2 regions of the Rhizobium sp. rho-13.1 genome follow, and region 1 is predicted to be linked to the other one. Evidence: predicted binding sites of a transcription regulator. Region 1 holds the regulator's gene; the other holds the start of a gene.
The links. Region 1 encodes LexA, which represses DNA repair genes until DNA is damaged. Its sites were predicted from a motif close to TGTTCNNNNTGTGTTCNG; they were not measured.
Positions count from the first base shown of each region.

Region 2: the regulator LexA is predicted to act here: its motif matches at 1,630-1,647, upstream of EQW76_RS09555 (PA0069 family radical SAM protein).

Region 1 is NZ_SCFL01000001.1:222,382-231,153, forward strand. It holds gene lpxB (lipid-A-disaccharide synthase) at 1-1,115, shown strand, start outside; gene gltA (citrate synthase) at 1,148-2,437, opposite strand; gene EQW76_RS01345 (ComEC/Rec2 family competence protein) at 2,739-5,198, shown strand; gene lexA (transcriptional repressor LexA) at 5,179-5,898, opposite strand; gene EQW76_RS01355 (VOC family protein) at 6,064-6,948, shown strand; gene kdsA (3-deoxy-8-phosphooctulonate synthase) at 6,945-7,790, shown strand; gene eno (phosphopyruvate hydratase) at 7,938-8,772, shown strand, end outside.
Region 2 is NZ_SCFL01000002.1:637,797-646,568, reverse strand. It holds gene EQW76_RS09570 (4-(cytidine 5'-diphospho)-2-C-methyl-D-erythritol kinase) at 1-486, shown strand, start outside; gene moaB (molybdenum cofactor biosynthesis protein B) at 483-1,037, shown strand; gene EQW76_RS09560 (glycosyltransferase family A protein) at 1,055-1,576, opposite strand; gene EQW76_RS09555 (PA0069 family radical SAM protein) at 1,720-2,877, shown strand; gene EQW76_RS09550 (ribonuclease HII) at 2,991-3,665, shown strand; gene EQW76_RS09545 (F0F1 ATP synthase subunit B) at 3,718-4,209, opposite strand; gene EQW76_RS09540 (F0F1 ATP synthase subunit B) at 4,213-4,794, opposite strand; gene EQW76_RS09535 (F0F1 ATP synthase subunit C) at 4,870-5,097, opposite strand; gene EQW76_RS09530 (F0F1 ATP synthase subunit A) at 5,166-5,918, opposite strand; gene EQW76_RS09525 (AtpZ/AtpI family protein) at 5,999-6,343, opposite strand; gene EQW76_RS09520 (cell wall hydrolase) at 6,610-7,791, opposite strand; gene EQW76_RS09515 (potassium transporter Kup) at 7,888-8,772, opposite strand, start outside.

The DNA.
Region 1 (8,772 bases):
ATCTCGTTGCTGCCCTGCGCCTGCAGACGACGCGACCGCTCGAGCTCGTCGGCGTCGGTAGCGACGGACTGGAGGCGCAAGGCCTGAAGTCGCTGTACGATTTCTCCGAACTGTCGCTGATGGGGTTCACCCAGGTGATCGCCAAGTTGCCGCGGCTGATTGCCCTTATCGGCGAAACGGCAAAGGCCATCATCGCCGCAAGGCCCGATGTTCTCGTGATCATCGACAGCCCGGATTTTACCCACCGGGTGGCCAAGCGGGTTCGCAAGGCGCTGCCCGACCTGCCGATTGTCCAATATGTTTGCCCGAGCGTCTGGGCCTGGAAAGAATATCGCGCCACAGCGATGCTCGCTTACGTCGATCACGTCCTGGCTGTCCTGCCGTTCGAGCCGGAAGTCATGAAACGTCTCGGCGGGCCGCCGACGACCTACGTCGGTCACCGCCTGGTGACGGATGCCGGTCTGGTCGACGCGCGCCAGCAGCGGGCTATTCGTCCGCCCCTCGACCAGGCCGACACGCGAACCATATTATTATTACCCGGCTCACGGTCGTCCGAAATAAATCACCTGATACCGTTCTTTCGCCGGACTGTCGATGAGCTTAGCCGGCGTAATAAAAACATGCGATTCGTCATGCCGACAGTCGCCCGACGCGAAGATTTGGTTCGCAAGCTGGTTGCGGATTGGGAGATCAAGCCCGAGATCGTCGTCGGGACTGCTGCCAAGTGGCAGGCCTTCGCGTCAGCCGATGCAGCGATGGCGGCGTCGGGGACAGTGATTCTGGAACTCGGCCTGACGGGTGTGCCGGTCATCTCGACCTACAGCACGGATTTCATCGTCAAGCTGCTGCACAAGCGGATAAAGACATGGACCGCTGCGCTGCCCAACCTGATCGCCGATTATGTCATCGTGCCGGAGCAGATCAACGAGATGCTGCTGCCGGGGCTGCTGTCCCGCTGGCTGGAACGCCTGTCGAGCGACACCCAGCAGCGCCGCGCGATGATCGAGGGCTTCGACCTCGTCTGGCACCGGATGCAGACCGAGATCCCACCCGGCGAAAAAGCTGCATCCATCGTGCTCGAAGTTCTGGACAACAAAAAACCCGCCCATTCCTGAGCGGGTTTTTTTTATGAAGCCGAAGACGCTTTTTAGCGGCCGTCGACCGGTGTGTAATCGCGCTTCGGTTCGCCCGTGTAGAGCTGGCGAGGACGGCCGATGCGCTGCTGCGGATCTTCGATCATCTCGTTCCACTGAGCGATCCAGCCGACGGTACGCGCGAGTGCGAACAGGACGGTGAACATTTCCGTCGGGAAGCCCAGCGCGCGCAGGGTGATGCCCGAATAGAAGTCGACGTTCGGATACAGCTTCTTTTCGATGAAGTAGGGGTCGTTCAGAGCGATCTTTTCGAGCTCCAGGGCAACCTGCATCAGCGGATCGCCGGCATTGCCGGTCGCTTCCAGCACCTCATACATCGTCTTCTGCATGATCTTGGCGCGCGGATCGTAGTTCTTGTAGACGCGGTGGCCAAAGCCCATGAGGCGGAAAGGATCGTTCTTGTCCTTGGCGCGAGCGATGTACTCGGGGATGCGATCGACAGTGCCGATTTCCTGCAGCATCATCAGGGCAGCTTCGTTGGCGCCGCCGTGGGCAGGGCCCCAGAGGCAGGCGATGCCGGCCGCGATACAGGCAAACGGGTTTGCGCCCGAAGAGCCGGCGAGGCGGACCGTCGATGTCGAGGCGTTCTGCTCGTGATCGGCGTGCAGGATGAAGATGCGGTCCATCGCACGGGCGAGAACCGGATTGACTTCGAACTCTTCGCAAGGAACAGCAAAACACATGCGCAGAAAATTCGACGCATAGTCGAGATCGTTCTTCGGATACACGAAAGGCTGGCCGATATGATACTTGTACGCCATCGCGGCAAGCGTCGGCATCTTGGCGATCATCCTGAGGCTCGCGACCATGCGCTGGTGCGGATCCGTGATGTCGGTTGAATCATGATAGAAGGCCGACAGCGCACCAACGCAACCGCACATCACAGCCATGGGATGTGCATCGCGGCGGAAGCCGGTGAAGAAGCGCGTCATCTGTTCATGCACCATCGTGTGATGAACGACGCGGTCGTCGAAATCCTTCTTCTGGGCAGCCGTCGGCAGTTCGCCGTAGAGAAGCAGGTAGCAGACTTCCAGGAAGTCACCCTTTTCAGCCAGCTGCTCGATGGGGTAGCCGCGATGCAGCAGAACGCCTTCGTCACCGTCGATATAGGTGATCTTGGATTCGCACGATGCGGTCGAGGTGAAGCCGGGGTCGTAGGTGAAGGAAGCGGTATTCTTGTAGAGTGCGCCAATGTCGAGGACGCTCGGGCCGATGGTACCGGCCTTCACCGGCAGATCGACAGTCTTATCACCCCAGGTCAGTTTCGCGCTTTGTTCCGTCATGAGAGCCTCCAAGATTTGGCGGGTTGGTGCCTTAAAAAAGCACCAAAGGGTTAAGCGTCTAAAGATTAGCTATATGATCCAGACGCTAATGCCAAGTTACCCTGACCGGTATTTGTGCATCGCGGTATCAACTTTTGGGCAGCGCCTGCGCCATGATTGCGATGCCTTTAAAGCACGTTCTTCGGCATTCCAGAAGCGACCTTCCTACGGCAGGCATTTCAATCGATTTTAGTTGAATTATTCGAGCAAAGGTTGCAAAAATACCCCGAGCTTGACGATTGCGGGCAGGGCTGACGGGCGAATGGCAGAGTTGGACGCGCGCGAGAGGCAAGGTCACCGCCAGGTATTTCTCGGCCTCGCCGAGCGGTCGCGCGCCACTGTCAACGCCGTTGCCAAGCTTGGACGGATGCCTGCCCGCACGCAACACGCCGTGCCGTGGCCGAAGCGCGCTGCCCTTTCGCTCAACGGGTGGCGAATCGCTACCGCCGGCATGCTTGCGGAAGAGGCCGCCCACGGTCGCGCGATGCTGTTTGCGCCCGTCTATATCGGCTGCGGCGCGATTATCTGGTTCGAGTTGCCGGGCAATCCGCCGCTGACGGGCATTGCGGCGGGCTTCCTCGTGCTCGCCGCCGTTTGCCTCCTGAAACACAATCTGAGCCCGATGCTGCGGCATCTGGCGTTCGCTGCGGCGCTGGGCCTGCTCGGCATGCTTCTCGCTGAGTGGGAGACGTGGCGGGCCTCGACGATCATGCTGGACTCGCCCGTGACCACCACCATCACCGGCCAAGTTCAGCGCCGCGAAGTGGACGATAAAGGGCGGTGGCGCTACGTGCTGGATCTGCTGGCGACAGACGCGCCTGTCGTTCGGCGGCCACCGGAGCAGATATCCCTTCTTGTGCGCGGCCAGGATGTACCGTTCGAACTCGGAGATGTGGTTGAGGGCAGGGCCCGGTTAAGCCCGCCAGCAGGCCCTGCGCTGCCCGGCCTCCACGATTTTGCGTTCACTGCCTATTTCGAAGGCACCGGTGCCAACGGTTTCTTCTACGGTACGCCGCAACTGATGATGGCCAGCGTCGACGACACCAGCGAGCGAACCACGCTCCAAAGGATCGACCGCTGGCTGACTGGGCTGCGCGGCCATATCGGAGACCGAATCCGCTCGATCCTGCCCGGCGACACCGGCGCCTTCGCGGCTTCGCTGGTCAACGACGAACGTCGGGCGATTTCGCCGGAAACGACGGATGCCCTAAGGGTGTCCGGCCTCGCCCATATCATCGCCATCTCGGGACTGAATATGGCTTTGTCGGCCGGTATCTTCTATGTCGGCCTCCGGCATGTACTGAGCCTGTTTCCCGGATTGGCGCAGGCTTTTCCGACCAAGAAAATTGCAGCCGTCGGTGCGCTGATCACCGTCACCGCCTATTATTTCATTTCCGGCTTCGGGGTATCGGCCGAACGGGCCTTCATCATGATGGCGATCATGCTGGTCGCGGTGCTGTTCGACAGACCATCCTTCAGCCTGCGCAATGTCGCCCTATCGGCCATCGCCATCCTGGTGCTCTCGCCGTCGCAGATCCTCGGCCCGAGTTTCCAGATGTCCTATGCGGCGACCATCGCCCTTGTATCCGGCTATTCGCTATGGAAGGGACGTCCGCCCCGCGAGCGGCGGTTTGCCGCTTTCCGGGCACCGATGCCGGTGCGGGCGGTCAGCCGCTTCTTCACAGGCGTCGCCATGACATCGTTCATCGGCGGCGCGTCGACGGCGATCTTTTCGATTGAGCATTTTCACAGGCTGGCGACCTATGGCCTCGTTGCCAACCTTGCCGCCATGCCGGTGGTGTCATTCATCGTCATGCCGATCGGCATGCTTGCCATGCTGATGATGCCTTTCGGCCTAGACGGCGTATTCTGGCTAGTCACCGGGTGGGGACTCGATATCGTCATGGTCATCGCAAAGACGGTGGCGGCATGGGGTGGCAATGTGCCCTTCGCGCGCCTGCCTGCCGGACTTTTCCCGACCATTATTGCCGGCTTCCTGCTGATGACGGTGCTGCGGACGCCTATGCGCCATGCCGGCGCGTTGCTGATTGCAGCCTCGGTGACCTTCGCCGCCTTCCAACCGTCTCTCCAGAAATCGGAACTGCTGATTTCGGAGGATGGCGAACTCGTCGCCCTGTTCCGGCAGGGGCGCCTCGAGCGCAACCGCGAACGCCCCCCGGATTTTATCTATCAGCAATGGAAGCGAGCCCTGCTGGTGTCAGAGGATACGCCGCCGCAAATGCTGCCGCCGGACAACTCGACCCCGTCCCATTCCGTTCGTGGCCGCCCCTCGACCCGTATGGATGCGGAGCATCAGGCCACATTGCGGTCAGCAATGGAAACTGCTCTGGACAATGCGGTCGACGGCGGGTTTGCCTGCCATGGTCGCGATTGGTGCGTTGCCATGCTCGAGACGGGCGCGATGCTGGTGACTATCTCCGACGCGGCTTATCTGGGGCCGGCCTGCGATACCGCCGACATTGTCATCACGCCGGTCAAACTTCGCCTTGATCGCTGTCGGTCCGGTGCAGTGCTCTACACCGGCGCTTCGTTACGCAAAACAGGTTCCATAGAGGTCAACTTAAGCTCTCCTAAGCCAGAGTTCATCACCGCGTTCAGCGCCCTTGACCGTCCATGGGAGAGGCATCGAGCCTACGACTGGCGAAAGCCCGCTTTCACCGGTACCGACGCCACGTCACCGGTCAGTGATACCGGCGGATGAGGCCGACAAGCCGCCCCTGGATCTTCACCCTGTCCGGGCCGAAGATGCGGGTCTCGTAGGCCGGGTTGGCTGCCTCGAGTGCAATGGAGGCACCTTTGCGGCGAAAGCGCTTGAGCGTGGCCTCCTCGTCATCGACGAGGGCGACGATGATGTCGCCGGGGCTCGCCGTACTGGCATTTCGGATGATCACCGTATCGCCGTCGAAGATGCCGGCCTCGATCATCGAATCGCCTCGCACCTCGAGCGCGTAATGCTCGCCGGCGCCGACCATGTCGGCTGGAACCATGATGTCGTGGGTGTTGTTCTGGATCGCGGCAATGGGAACACCGGCAGCGATTCGGCCCATGACCGGCAGCGAGACGGAGCCGCTGCGGTCGTCGACTGCGGGCTTTGTCGGCGCTGCGGCAACAGCCGGCGTCTTGCCAAGGCTGCCTTCGATGACGCTCGGCGAAAAGCCGCGCCGTGGCTGCGCATTCGGGTTATAGGCCTCGGGAAGCTTGATGACCTCGATGGCACGCGCCCGGTTCGGCAGGCGGCGAATGAAGCCGCGTTCCTCCAGCGCCGTGATCAGCCGATGGATGCCTGATTTCGACGCCAGATCCAGCGCATCCTTCATTTCATCGAAAGAAGGCGGCACGCCGGACTCTTTCATTCGTTCGTGAATGAAGAGAAGCAGTTCCTGTTGCTTGCGCGTCAACATCGTTTTTCGTGCTCCAAGTGCGAAACAAAGCCAGAACGGACACTATCTGTTCCATATGTGTTCCGCAAGTGACTAAATCTTTGTGAACGCCGTTGGAATAATCGCGTTTTTGGAAGATCATGTCGCGCTGCGGTCGCTGACGGCTTCGCAGGGTGGAGACAAACCATGACAGCAGCCTACCCGATCGACCATCTGGTCCTGCCGACCTGTGATATAGCCTCTGCGCGCCAGCGGCTGAGCAAGGTCGGCTTCACTGTCGCTGCCGATGCACGGCATCCCTTTGGTACTGAAAATGCTTGCGTTTTCTTTGCCGACAAGACCTATCTCGAGCCACTCGGCATTGCCAGTCTCTCGGAGTGCGAGGCGTCGGCGCTGGCCGGCAATGTCTTCGTCGCGCGCGACCAGGCTTTCCGGTTTCGCGTCGGCGACGATGGTTTTTCCTCCATTGCCTTCGCAACCGGCAATGCTGAAAGCGACCAGCAGCGCTTTCTCGACAGCGGGGTCTCGGGCGGCAAGATCCTCGAGTTCGAAAGGCCGTTGCGCATGCCGGACGGGTCCGAATCGATCGCCGGCTTTCGACTTGCCTTCGCTGCAGATTTGCGTGCCCCGGATTTCTTCGTTTTCACCTGCGAGCGCATCAATGCGATGCCGACGGATCGCAGCGCGCTGGAGAGGCATCCGAACGGCGTTCTCGGCATTTCGCGCATTGTACTGTCCTCCGCCAGTCCGGAGGCGTTTTCCGGGCTCATCAGCGAAGTTGGCAATGGTGCCGCAATCGCTCCGCATTCCTTTGGCATCACAGCATCGTCGGCCAATGTGGAAATCGACATCTTGAGCGGCGAGGGGATGGAGGCCTTCTATGAGGTGGCGCCATCCGGTGAAGATCCGGGCCTGCGGGGGCGGGCAATCGTCTTTGCCGTTCGCGATCTTTCCGTGACAGAAGCGCATTTGGCTGGTAACGGCGTGACCTACACACGCAAGAGCAACACTATTCTGGTGAAGGCCGCTCCCGGGCAGGGGGCATTGTTTGCCTTCGAGGAGACAGCATGAGCCATTCGACAAATTCGGACGTGGTCGCCGGCGAAGGCCCCGGCAAGGTCACTTTCTCCAACAGCAAGCGCCTCTCGCTGATTGCCGGTCCCTGCCAGATGGAGAGCCGCGACCATGCCTTCACGATAGCCGGCAAGCTCAAGGAACTCTGCGCCTCGCTCGGTATCGGGCTCGTCTACAAGTCGTCCTTCGACAAGGCCAACCGCACATCCCTGTCCGCCCAGCGCGGCCTTGGGCTGGAAGCGGCTCTGGAGATCTTCGCCGATCTGAAGCAGGAATACGGTTTCCCGGTGCTCACCGACATCCACACGGAAGAGCAGTGCGCGCTTGTCGCCAAGACCGTGGATGTCCTGCAGATCCCGGCTTTCCTGTCGCGCCAGACCGATCTTCTGGTCGCTGCCGCCAAGACCGGCCGCATCATCAACGTCAAGAAGGGTCAGTTCCTCGCCCCCTGGGACATGAAGAACGTGCTGGCCAAGCTTAACGACAGCGGAAACCCGAATATCCTGCTCTGCGAACGCGGAGCCTCCTTCGGCTACAATACGCTGGTCTCCGATATGCGCTCGCTGCCGATCATGGCGGCGATGGGCGCTCCGGTGATCTTCGATGCTACCCACTCCGTGCAGCAGCCCGGTGGCCAGGGCGCATCGTCAGGCGGCCAGCGCGAATTCGTGGAAACCCTTGCCCGCGCGGCCGTTGCCGTCGGCGTCGCCGGCGTCTTTATCGAAACCCACGAGGATCCCGACCATGCGCCGTCCGATGGCCCCAACATGGTGCATCTGAAAGACATGCCGCAGCTGCTCGAAAAGCTACTGGCATTCGACGCCATCGCCAAGGCCTAGCATCTGCGGGAGCGTTCAACAGGCTGACATGATCTTGGTTTAGTCGGCTATGACGTTCCCTCATTCGAAGCGCGTGATGGCATTGTAATTGTCACGCCTTCGATTTAGAGATTTCAATCGATTATAACCAGCGAGCAGGAACCAGCCATGACCGCAATCACCGACATTATCGCCCGCGAGATTCTCGACAGCCGCGGCAACCCGACTGTCGAAGTCGACGTATATCTGGAAGACGGCAGCATGGGTCGCGCCGCAGTCCCGTCGGGCGCCTCGACAGGTGCCCACGAGGCAGTCGAATTGCGCGATGGTGGCTCGCGTTACCACGGCAAGGGCGTCGAAAAGGCTGTAGAAGCCGTCGATACCGAGATTTTTGAGGCCATCGGCGGTCTCGATGCTGAAAACCAGATCCAGATCGACAACCTGATGATTGAGCTGGATGGCACGGCCAACAAGTCCCGCCTCGGCGCCAACGCCATCCTCGGTGTATCGCTCGCCGTCGCCAAGGCCGCTGCCCAGAGCGCCGACTTGCCGCTCTATCGCTACGTCGGCGGCGCTTATGCCAGCCTTCTGCCTGTGCCGATGATGAACATCATCAACGGCGGTGCCCACGCCGACAACCCGATCGACTTCCAGGAATTCATGATTCTCCCCGTCGGTGCAGAAACCTTCTCCGATGCCGTCCGCATGGGCTCCGAAGTTTTCCACGTGCTGAAGAAGGAGCTGTCGGCCCAGGGTCATAACACCAATGTCGGCGACGAAGGCGGTTTCGCACCGGGCCTGAAGAGCGCGCCGGAAGCCCTGGACTTCATCATGAAGTCGATCGAGAAGGCCGGCTATCGTCCCGGCGAAGACATCTACCTCGGCCTCGATTGCGCTGCGACCGAGTTCTTCAAGGACGGCAAGTACGTTCTCGAAGGCGAAGGCCGCACGCTGGAGCCGGGCGCCATGGCTGAATACCTTGCCGAACTCGCTGCCAAGTATC
Region 2 (8,772 bases), on a different contig from region 1:
GCTCTTGCGCTGCAACTCGGGGCTGACGTGCCGATGTGTCTGACGAGCCGGCCACTGATCGCCCGTGGCATCGGCGAGGAGATCGACGTGCTACCGGACTTCCCGTCCTTCGGCTTGCTGATCGGCAACCCTCTGGTCGGGGTATCGACACCGGCGGTTTTTCGTCAGTTGACGGAGAAGAACAATCCACCGTTCGGTTTCGAACACCGGCAACTGCAGAGTAGCACCGAGTGGCTTTCCGTGATCGACAGCCTCCGCAACGATCTAGAGCCGCCGGCGCGTGCACTTTGCCCCGAGATCGGCGAGCTATCGGTATTAATGGCCGGGCAACGACCCAGGCTCGTCAGGATGTCCGGCTCTGGTGCCAGCTGTTTTGCCCTGTTTGACGATCCGGATGCAGCCAAGGCTGCGGCCGCTTCGCTTCACAGCCACAGGCCGGACTGGTATTTTCAGGCAACGCAGACAACCGCAGGAGATCTCCGATGACAGGCTCTACGCAACAGCGGCCTTTCGTGCCAGTCGGCATTGCCGTGCTCACCGTCTCCGACACCCGCACAGCCGAAGACGACAAATCCGGTGACACTCTGGTGGGGCGCATTGCAGACGCCGGCCATTGGTTGGCCGCCCGCGCCATAGTGCCCGACGATATCGCACAGATCCGCGCTACCGTGGAAGCCTGGACCACGGACCCCGCCGTCGATGTGGTGATCACCACCGGCGGCACCGGCTTTACCGGCCGCGACGTGACGCCGGATGCGCTGGAGCCGCTGTTTGAAAAGCGCATGGAGGGTTTTTCGGCGGTCTTCCATCGCATCTCCTACGACAAGATCGGCACGTCGACGATCCAGTCGAGGGCGACGGCAGGGCTGGCCAATGCCACCTTCATCTTCGTGCTGCCGGGATCGCCCGGCGCCTGCAAGGATGCCTGGGATGGCATCCTGAAGGCACAGCTCGACTACCGCCATATGCCGTGCAATTTCATCGAGATCATGCCGCGCCTGGACGAACACCTCAAGCGCGGCGGACAATCCGTCTGATCAGAGAGGCTGCGTGCTCAGCGCAGCGAGCGCGCCGCCACCCAGGACGGGATGATCTCGCTCGACAGCTTTCCGGGCTTCTGGCCCTTGGCAAGTTCTGCCAATGTCATGCCGCTTCTGGCAGCGGCCAGAGCTTGCGCCTTTGAAATGAGGAAGCCGAACTCCAGCGGCGACACCGCCCGGCCGATGCGCTGCAGCAACGGCCGCCTGTATCCACGCGAGGCGGTGAAGCGGGCGGGCAACTTGTTCAGCGCCATATACTCGCCGATCTCGTCTATCCAGCCGGCCTGCGGGCGCGCGCCGGGCTCCACCAGCAGCAGCCATTCGCCGCGTGCGGAGCGCAGGATTTCGCCGATATCCCATTCGGTATGATAGCGGCAGCCGGCGGCATCGGCAACGCGCTCGGTGCCATCGCTTGAGCCATGGTCGAGAACCACGACGTCACAGACCAGGCCCTCGATCGCACCCGCGACGAGGGACGCAAGTGTCTGCGCCAATTCGGGTTCCTGGTCCCGGCATTCGATTATGACTGTCAACATCGCTCGTTTATAGTGCGGTGCATAATCGAATACCAGCGCAGTTTTCCGCATTTTGTTCTTGCATTGTTCTCATTGCTGCGATAGGAATTTAATCAAGGTCAGACATCGGGATGCACGGGCATCCCCTGCCGCTGGAGCCACCGATGAACCAACAGTCCCTTGCAGGGCAGGCCGCATTCGCGCCTGCCAACACGGCAGATATGGCTGATGCACTGATCGTTTCGTCCGGTCTGCGGATCGACATCGACCGGCGGCGTGGCCGCGGTGCTGGGCTCAATCCTGGCGGTCGCTTCGAACTATCGAGCCGCGAGAGCATCGACGACGGCTGGCAGTCGCTGGAAGACCTGCCGCCCTTCAGGACCGAGGTGCAGATCGAGAAGGCGCGGACGGCGATCACCCGCAATACGTCGCCGGACATTCCCTTCGATCGCTCCATCAATCCTTACCGTGGCTGCGAGCATGGCTGCATCTACTGTTTCGCGCGCCCGACGCACGCCTATATGGGGCTGTCTGCCGGACTGGATTTCGAGGCCAAGCTGTTTGCCAAGCCGGATGCGCCGAAGCTGCTGGAAAGGGAACTGGCTAAACCAGGCTATGAGCCGAAGGTCATTGCCATCGGCACCAACACCGATCCGTATCAGCCGATCGAGAAGGAATGGCGGATCATGCGCCAGATCCTGGAGGTGCTGAACCGGGCCAACCATCCGGTATCCATCGTCACCAAATCGGCCATGGTGCTGCGCGACCTCGATATCCTTGGCGAACTCGCTGCAAAGAACCTCGTGCGCGTCTCGCTGTCGGTCACCACCCTCGACCGCAAGCTTGCACGCACCATGGAGCCCCGCGCTTCGACGCCGGCACGCAGACTGGAGGCAGTCCGGATGCTTTCCGCGGCGGGCATCCCGACGTCGGTCATGCTGGCGCCAATGATCCCGGCACTCAACGACCATGAACTCGAGAAGATCCTGGATTCGGCCAAGGCTGCGGGCGCCGAGGAGGCCGGCTACGTAATGCTGCGCCTGCCGCTCGAAGTCAGTCCGCTGTTTCGCGACTGGCTGCTGCAGAACTACCCGGACCGGTACCGGCATGTGATGTCGCTGGTCCGCGAGATGCGCGGCGGCAAGGATTACGATGCGGATTTTGGCAAGCGGATGAAAGGTGCCGGACCCTACGCCTGGCAGATCAGCCGTCGGTTCGAGATGGCGACCAAGAGGCTCGGCCTTACGCGCCGCAGCATTAGACTGCGCACCGATCTGTTCGTTCCCCCGGATGGCAGTGGCGTTCAACTGTCGCTGCTCTGAAAACCCATTCCTGCGGACGGTTGCCCTGACTGTCCAAAGGATATCCCCCGGCTTGGCCGCCCCAATGCCGGGGGACTTGCAGGAAATCGGGTTGGCGTGCGAGGGTCAGCCGCATGACACGTCGCACGCCACCCGATTCTCCTCAGCTCTTCGAAGACCTGCCGCTCGTCCCGGATTTCACGCTGGAGCACTCGGCGCGCAAAGCAGGCCACTGGCCGGTTGCCGGCACGGACGAGGCAGGCCGAGGTCCTCTCGCCGGGCCTGTCGTTGCTGCAGCCGTCATCCTCGATCCGGATAACATTCCCGAAGGCCTGAACGATTCCAAGCAATTGTCGGCTGCCAGACGGGAAGAGCTGTTCGAGTTCATCATTGCGACATCGACGATCTCCATCGCATCGTCCAGCGCCGGACGCATCGACGCGACCGATATTCGCAAGGCGAGCCTCGATGCCATGCGTCGGGCTGTCTGCGGTCTTGCGATCGCGGCAGGCTTCGTGCTTGTCGACGGGCTCGACGTGCCACCCGGCCTCCCCTGCTCCGGCAGGGCTGTGGTCAAGGGCGACCGGCGGTCGCTGTCGATCGCCGCGGCTTCGATCCTTGCCAAGGTAACGCGCGACCGGATGATGGTCAGGGCCGGCATGGTGTTTCCGGCCTATGGCTTTGCGGCACATGCCGGCTATGCCACCGCAGTTCATCGCAGCAGCATCGAACTCGTCGGCCCCTGCCCTCTGCACCGCATGAGCTTCCGGCCGATGCGCAAGGATGTCCTCGCCAACGAAACCCCCTAAATGCAAAAAGGCCGGGACGATGCCCGGCCTTTCGCATTGATGTGTACAAAGCTTAGTTCAAGCTTGCCTTGACGTCGCCAAGCGCTGCCTGGAACAGCTTCGCTTGAACACCGGCGTCTGCCTTGCTGGCGATGACGGTTTGGGCTGCGGCGATTGCCAAGTCGACAGCGGCAGCGCGAACTTCCTTGATGGCGTCGAGCTCTGCCTGCTTGATCTTCTGCTCGGAAATTGCCGTGCGGCGTTCGACGAATTCTTCCGTCTTCTTCTTGGCTTCGGCTGTCAGCAACTCGGCTTCGCGAGCGGCAGAGGCAACGATATTGGCCGCCTCGACTTCCGCTTCCTTGCGCTTGCGCTGGTACTCGGCCAGCAGATGCTGGGCTTCCTCGCGCAGACGCTTGGCTTCCGACAGATCGTTGCGGATCTGGTCGGCGCGCTCGTCGAGCGACTTCGCCATCATGCCGGGAACCTTCATGTAGACGATGAGGGCGATGAACAGCAGCAGGCCAACGAGGGCGAAGAAGGTTTCGTCCAGATGGAATTCCATGGCTTATGCCTCCTGCTTGACGTTGGCGACAGCAGCGGCAACCTCGGACTGCGAAGCCGGCATACCGATCAGCTGCTCGACCACGGATGACGCAGCCTCTTCGGCAACAGCGCCGACGTCGGCAAATGCCTTCGCCTTGATTTCGGCGATCCGTGCTTCGGCGGTCTTGATCTTTTCGGCCAGGCTTGCCTCGATGGCACGGCGTTCGGCTTCCGCCTTCGCCTTTGCTTCGGCGCGGGCTGCGGCACCGATAGCATTGGACTTGGCACGGGCTTCTGCCAGTTCGCGCTCATAGGTCGCGACAGCGGCGTCGGCTTCGGCCTTCAGGCGTGCGGCTTCCTCGACATCCTGCGCGATCCGGGCGTGCCGGCTCTCGAGGATCCCGCCAACGCGTGGCACGAGGACTTTCTGCATGACGATGTAGAAGATGGCGAATGTAATCACCAGCCAAAGCAGCGCAGACGGAAATGTCTTGGGGTCAAAGGGCGGGAAAGACGCGTGATGGCCTGGGGCCACACCCGTTTCCGTGTGCACTTCGCCGGGTGCCGGCGCGGCTTCTTCAGCATAAGCCGGAGTCACAAACATGCTCACCTCCAGTGGTGCAAATACGAAGAATCACGGCTCGCTTCCCGCAAGCCGTGATCCATCAAACCGTACAAATCAAACGGCGAAGAGGAGGAGGAGAGCAACGAGCAGCGAGAAGATGCCCAAAGCTTCCGTAACGGCGAAACCGAAGATCAGACGGCCGAACTGGCCATCGGCAGCCGACGGGTTGCGAAGAGCGCCCGACAGGTAGTTGCCGAAAATCGTGCCGAGGCCGATGCCTGCGCCACCCATGCCGATGCAAGCGATACCGGCGCCGATGAACTTTGCTGCTTCTGCGTCCATGTTAGAAACTCCTTAGATTGATAGGTTTTGGCTTTGACTGGTGCACGCGGCACCAACGACTTTACTTCTCAGTGGCCGTCCGGATGCAGCGCATCGTTCAGATACATGCATGTCAGCACTGCAAATACGTAGGCCTGCAGGAATGCCACGAGAAATTCGAGGGCCGTCAGAGCGACGGTCATGATGAGAGGCAGGATGGCACCACCGATGCCGAGCGCGCCAAGGGCTCCAAGCGAGGCAACGAAGCCTGCGAACACCTTGAGCGTGATGTGACCAGCCAGCATGTTGGCAAACAAACGGACGGAAAGGCTGATCGGCCGGGCCAGGAACGAGATAACCTCGATCGAAATGACAAGGGGCAGCAGCACTGCGGGAACGCCCTGCGGCAGAAACAATTTCAGAAAGCCGAGGCCGTGCTTGAAAAAGCCGTAGACCACGACAATGCCGATCACCAGCATCGACAACGCGAAGGTGACGATAATCTGACTTGTTACCGTGTAGAAATAGGGGAACATGCCAAGCAGGTTGGCGGTCAGCACGAACATGAACAGCGTGAAGACCAGCGGGAAGAATTTCATACCGGCGGAGCCAGCACCTTCACGCAGGATATTGGCGATGAATTCGTAGGACATTTCGGCGACGGACTGGGCGCGGCCCGGGATCAGGCTGCGCGACGCCGTTGCGAAATAGAGAAATCCGCCAGCCAGAACGACCGATGCGACCATGAACAGCGACGAATTGGTGAATGAGAAATCCAGCCCGCCGATTTCGATCGGAACGATCTTATTGATCTGGAATTGATGAATCGGACCGTTGGCCACCGCGCGTTCTCTCTCACTTGCCCGCCTCAGCAGCGGATATCCATGCTTCGAAGACATGCGCTGATGCGCAGTCTTGTTGCCTATTTCCTGTCCGACTTGCTGTCGCCGACCGTTGGGGTGGATACCTTCCCGGCCATACGCAAGACATTCAGCACACCAGCACAAAACCCGAGGAGCAGGAAAATAATCATGCCCCACGGTCCGGTGCCAGCCAGACGGTCCAAGAAGTAGCCGATGAGTGCGCCGACAATGATGGCAGAAACGAATTCGCTGGAGAGTTTCAGTGCTTGAGCATAGCCTTTGCGGCTGGCCTGAGCCCGAGCTTCCCCCCGTTCGGCTTCCCCCGTCGCAGCGCGTTTGTTTGCCAGTTCGGCTCCCAATTGCGCCCTACGCTTTTCAAGACCTTCGTCCTGATCCCCCACCATGGCGCCCTCCCTGCTGCCGTTCCTTAACGCTACCCTTCCCCGATAACCTAAGAACGAACTGGAGGCTTAGCCACCTTTCGGCCCGTTTTGAACTCGGGCGAACATAGTTTTATGGAAAAGCATAGTCAAGACGTAGAAAGCACATGTCCCGCCATTAATAAAGGCAGGCAAATCATCGACTTATATGCGCTTGAAGGGAGCTTTGCGAAATCACGACAGAAAGTCGCACCCGCTGCCGCGGGCGCCGCGTCCCGGGGGTCGGGCGGTCAGCTCCAGCCGCCGCCATACGTCCGATAGAAGAGATGCATGCCGATGCGGCCGACGTTGACCATCTCGGCCGCCCAGCGCGGCTTGACGTAGACTGCATGGTAATGGGTCGCGGAGCCGACTTCCGGGAGCCAGATCTTGCCGGCCGTCACCGCCATCGCCACCTGGCGGGCGATCTGCCAATGAACGGGCGAATTAACGCGGTCCTTGACCTTGTCGCAGGCGAAGGAAAACTGGCAGGCGTTGGTCCAGTCCTCGTTCTGGTAGACGACGCCGCAGATGGTTTTCGGATAGGCCGGGTTGCGGACCCGGTTAAGAATGACCTGCGCCACGGCCGCCTGCCCCTTCACCGATTCGCCACGGGCCTCGAAATAGATGCCGGTCGCAAGGCACTGCTGTTCGTCCGGTGAAAATACGGCTGCAGGCAACACGCTTGCCGCCCAGAGATGGTCCTTGGCGCCGATCTGCGGCACGAAACGGCCGCTGTCGGCAGGTTGCTTACTCAGGATGCTGTCGAAGGGCGAGACGGTGGCATAGTCGGGCCCGGGCTCGGCATAGCCCAGCGCCAGACTGTCGGCGACAGGATTGGTGACGAGGCTTGCGAGAATGGGTGGAACACCGCCATCGGCCTTCAGGGGCTCCTGCTTGGAAAACAGGAAGGCTGTCTGCACGCCGCCGTCGCCGATATCGTCCTTGACGAACGCCGTCTTCTCGCCGGTGCCGGAGGTGGGCACGTCGAGTTCCGGGTGGAACAGCAGCGTCGTGCGCTGCAGGATGGAGCCGGCGGTGAAATCTTTCGGCGGCGACATGGGAACGACGTCCGTCACCCTGCCCTTCTTGTCGCGGCGGCGGACGCGGTCTTCGTCCGGGCGCGGGTCGCTGCCTTTTTCCTTGGACTGGAAAGCAATACGCCGCCCAACCGGCAACAGCATGCCGCCACCCTCGATGCCGCTTTCGTCGGCATTGGCGAAGGCAAGCTCCGCCTGATGGATGGAGCCGGCCGGCGACGTCGTCAGCACCATGCGCCAGTTGCTGCCCGAATCGTCGGAGCCGGAGAGCAGCCCGGCAATGTCGGCCTGCGCTGATACGGAGGGGAAAATCAGCCAGGCGCAGCAGCCGAAGACTGCGGGCGAAAGCCAGTTTCTGGGTTGCCGGCGAGGCTTGGCCTGGTACGAACTCATGCGACGCAACACCCACTCCATCACCGACGGGAACATTAGCAGATAATGTCCTATTAACCTTGATAGATGGTTAATTTCGCCGAGATCCCCCGCCGATCAGATGATGACGTGCGAGCCGAGTTCGACCACGCGGTTGGCCGGCAGGCGGAAATAGTCGGACGGGTCGGTCGCGGCATTGGCGAGCGCGATAAACAGGCGGTCCTGCCAGTGCGGCATGCCCGATTTTGCATCCGGCACGAGCTTGCGGCGTCCGAGATAGAAGGAGGTCGACATGATGTCGAACTTCAATCCGGATTTGCGCAAGGCGGCCAGTGCCTGCGAGACGTTCTGCGATTCCATGAATCCGAAACGTAGCTCGACACGTGAAAACCGCTCTGAGACCTTTTGCACCGTGTAGCGGTCGCTGTTGGCGACCCTTGGCTTGTTGACCGTGCGGATGGTCAGGATGACGTTCTTTTCGTGCAGAACATGGTTGTGTTTCAGATTGTGAAGCAGTGCTGCGGGCGCGGATTCGGGGTCGCTGGTCAGGAAGATGGCGGTGCCCGGAACGGAAGCCGGCGAGTGGTCGCTCTTCCGCTCGATGGAACTGACGAACGACGGCAGCGGAATATCCGTATGACGAGTCTTTTCCATCAGGATCGCCGTGCCGCGTCGCCATGTCCACATGACGACCGTGAAGGCGGTGGCGATCATGACCGGAATGTAGCCGCCGTCGTGGATCTTCAGCAGGTTGGCGCCGAGGAAGACCATCTCGAGCAGGAACAGCGGCATCAGCACGACGATGGTCAGAGGCAGCGACCAGTTCCAGCGAACGCGGACGAACTCGAAAGCCATGACGGAAGTCACCACCATCGCGCCCGTCACAGAGATCCCGTAGGCGGTCGACAGCGAATCGGAGGTCTGGAAACTCAACACGAGGAAGATCACGCCGAAGAACAGCAGCGTGTTGACCGACGGCAGAAAGATCTGGCCGGTATTGGT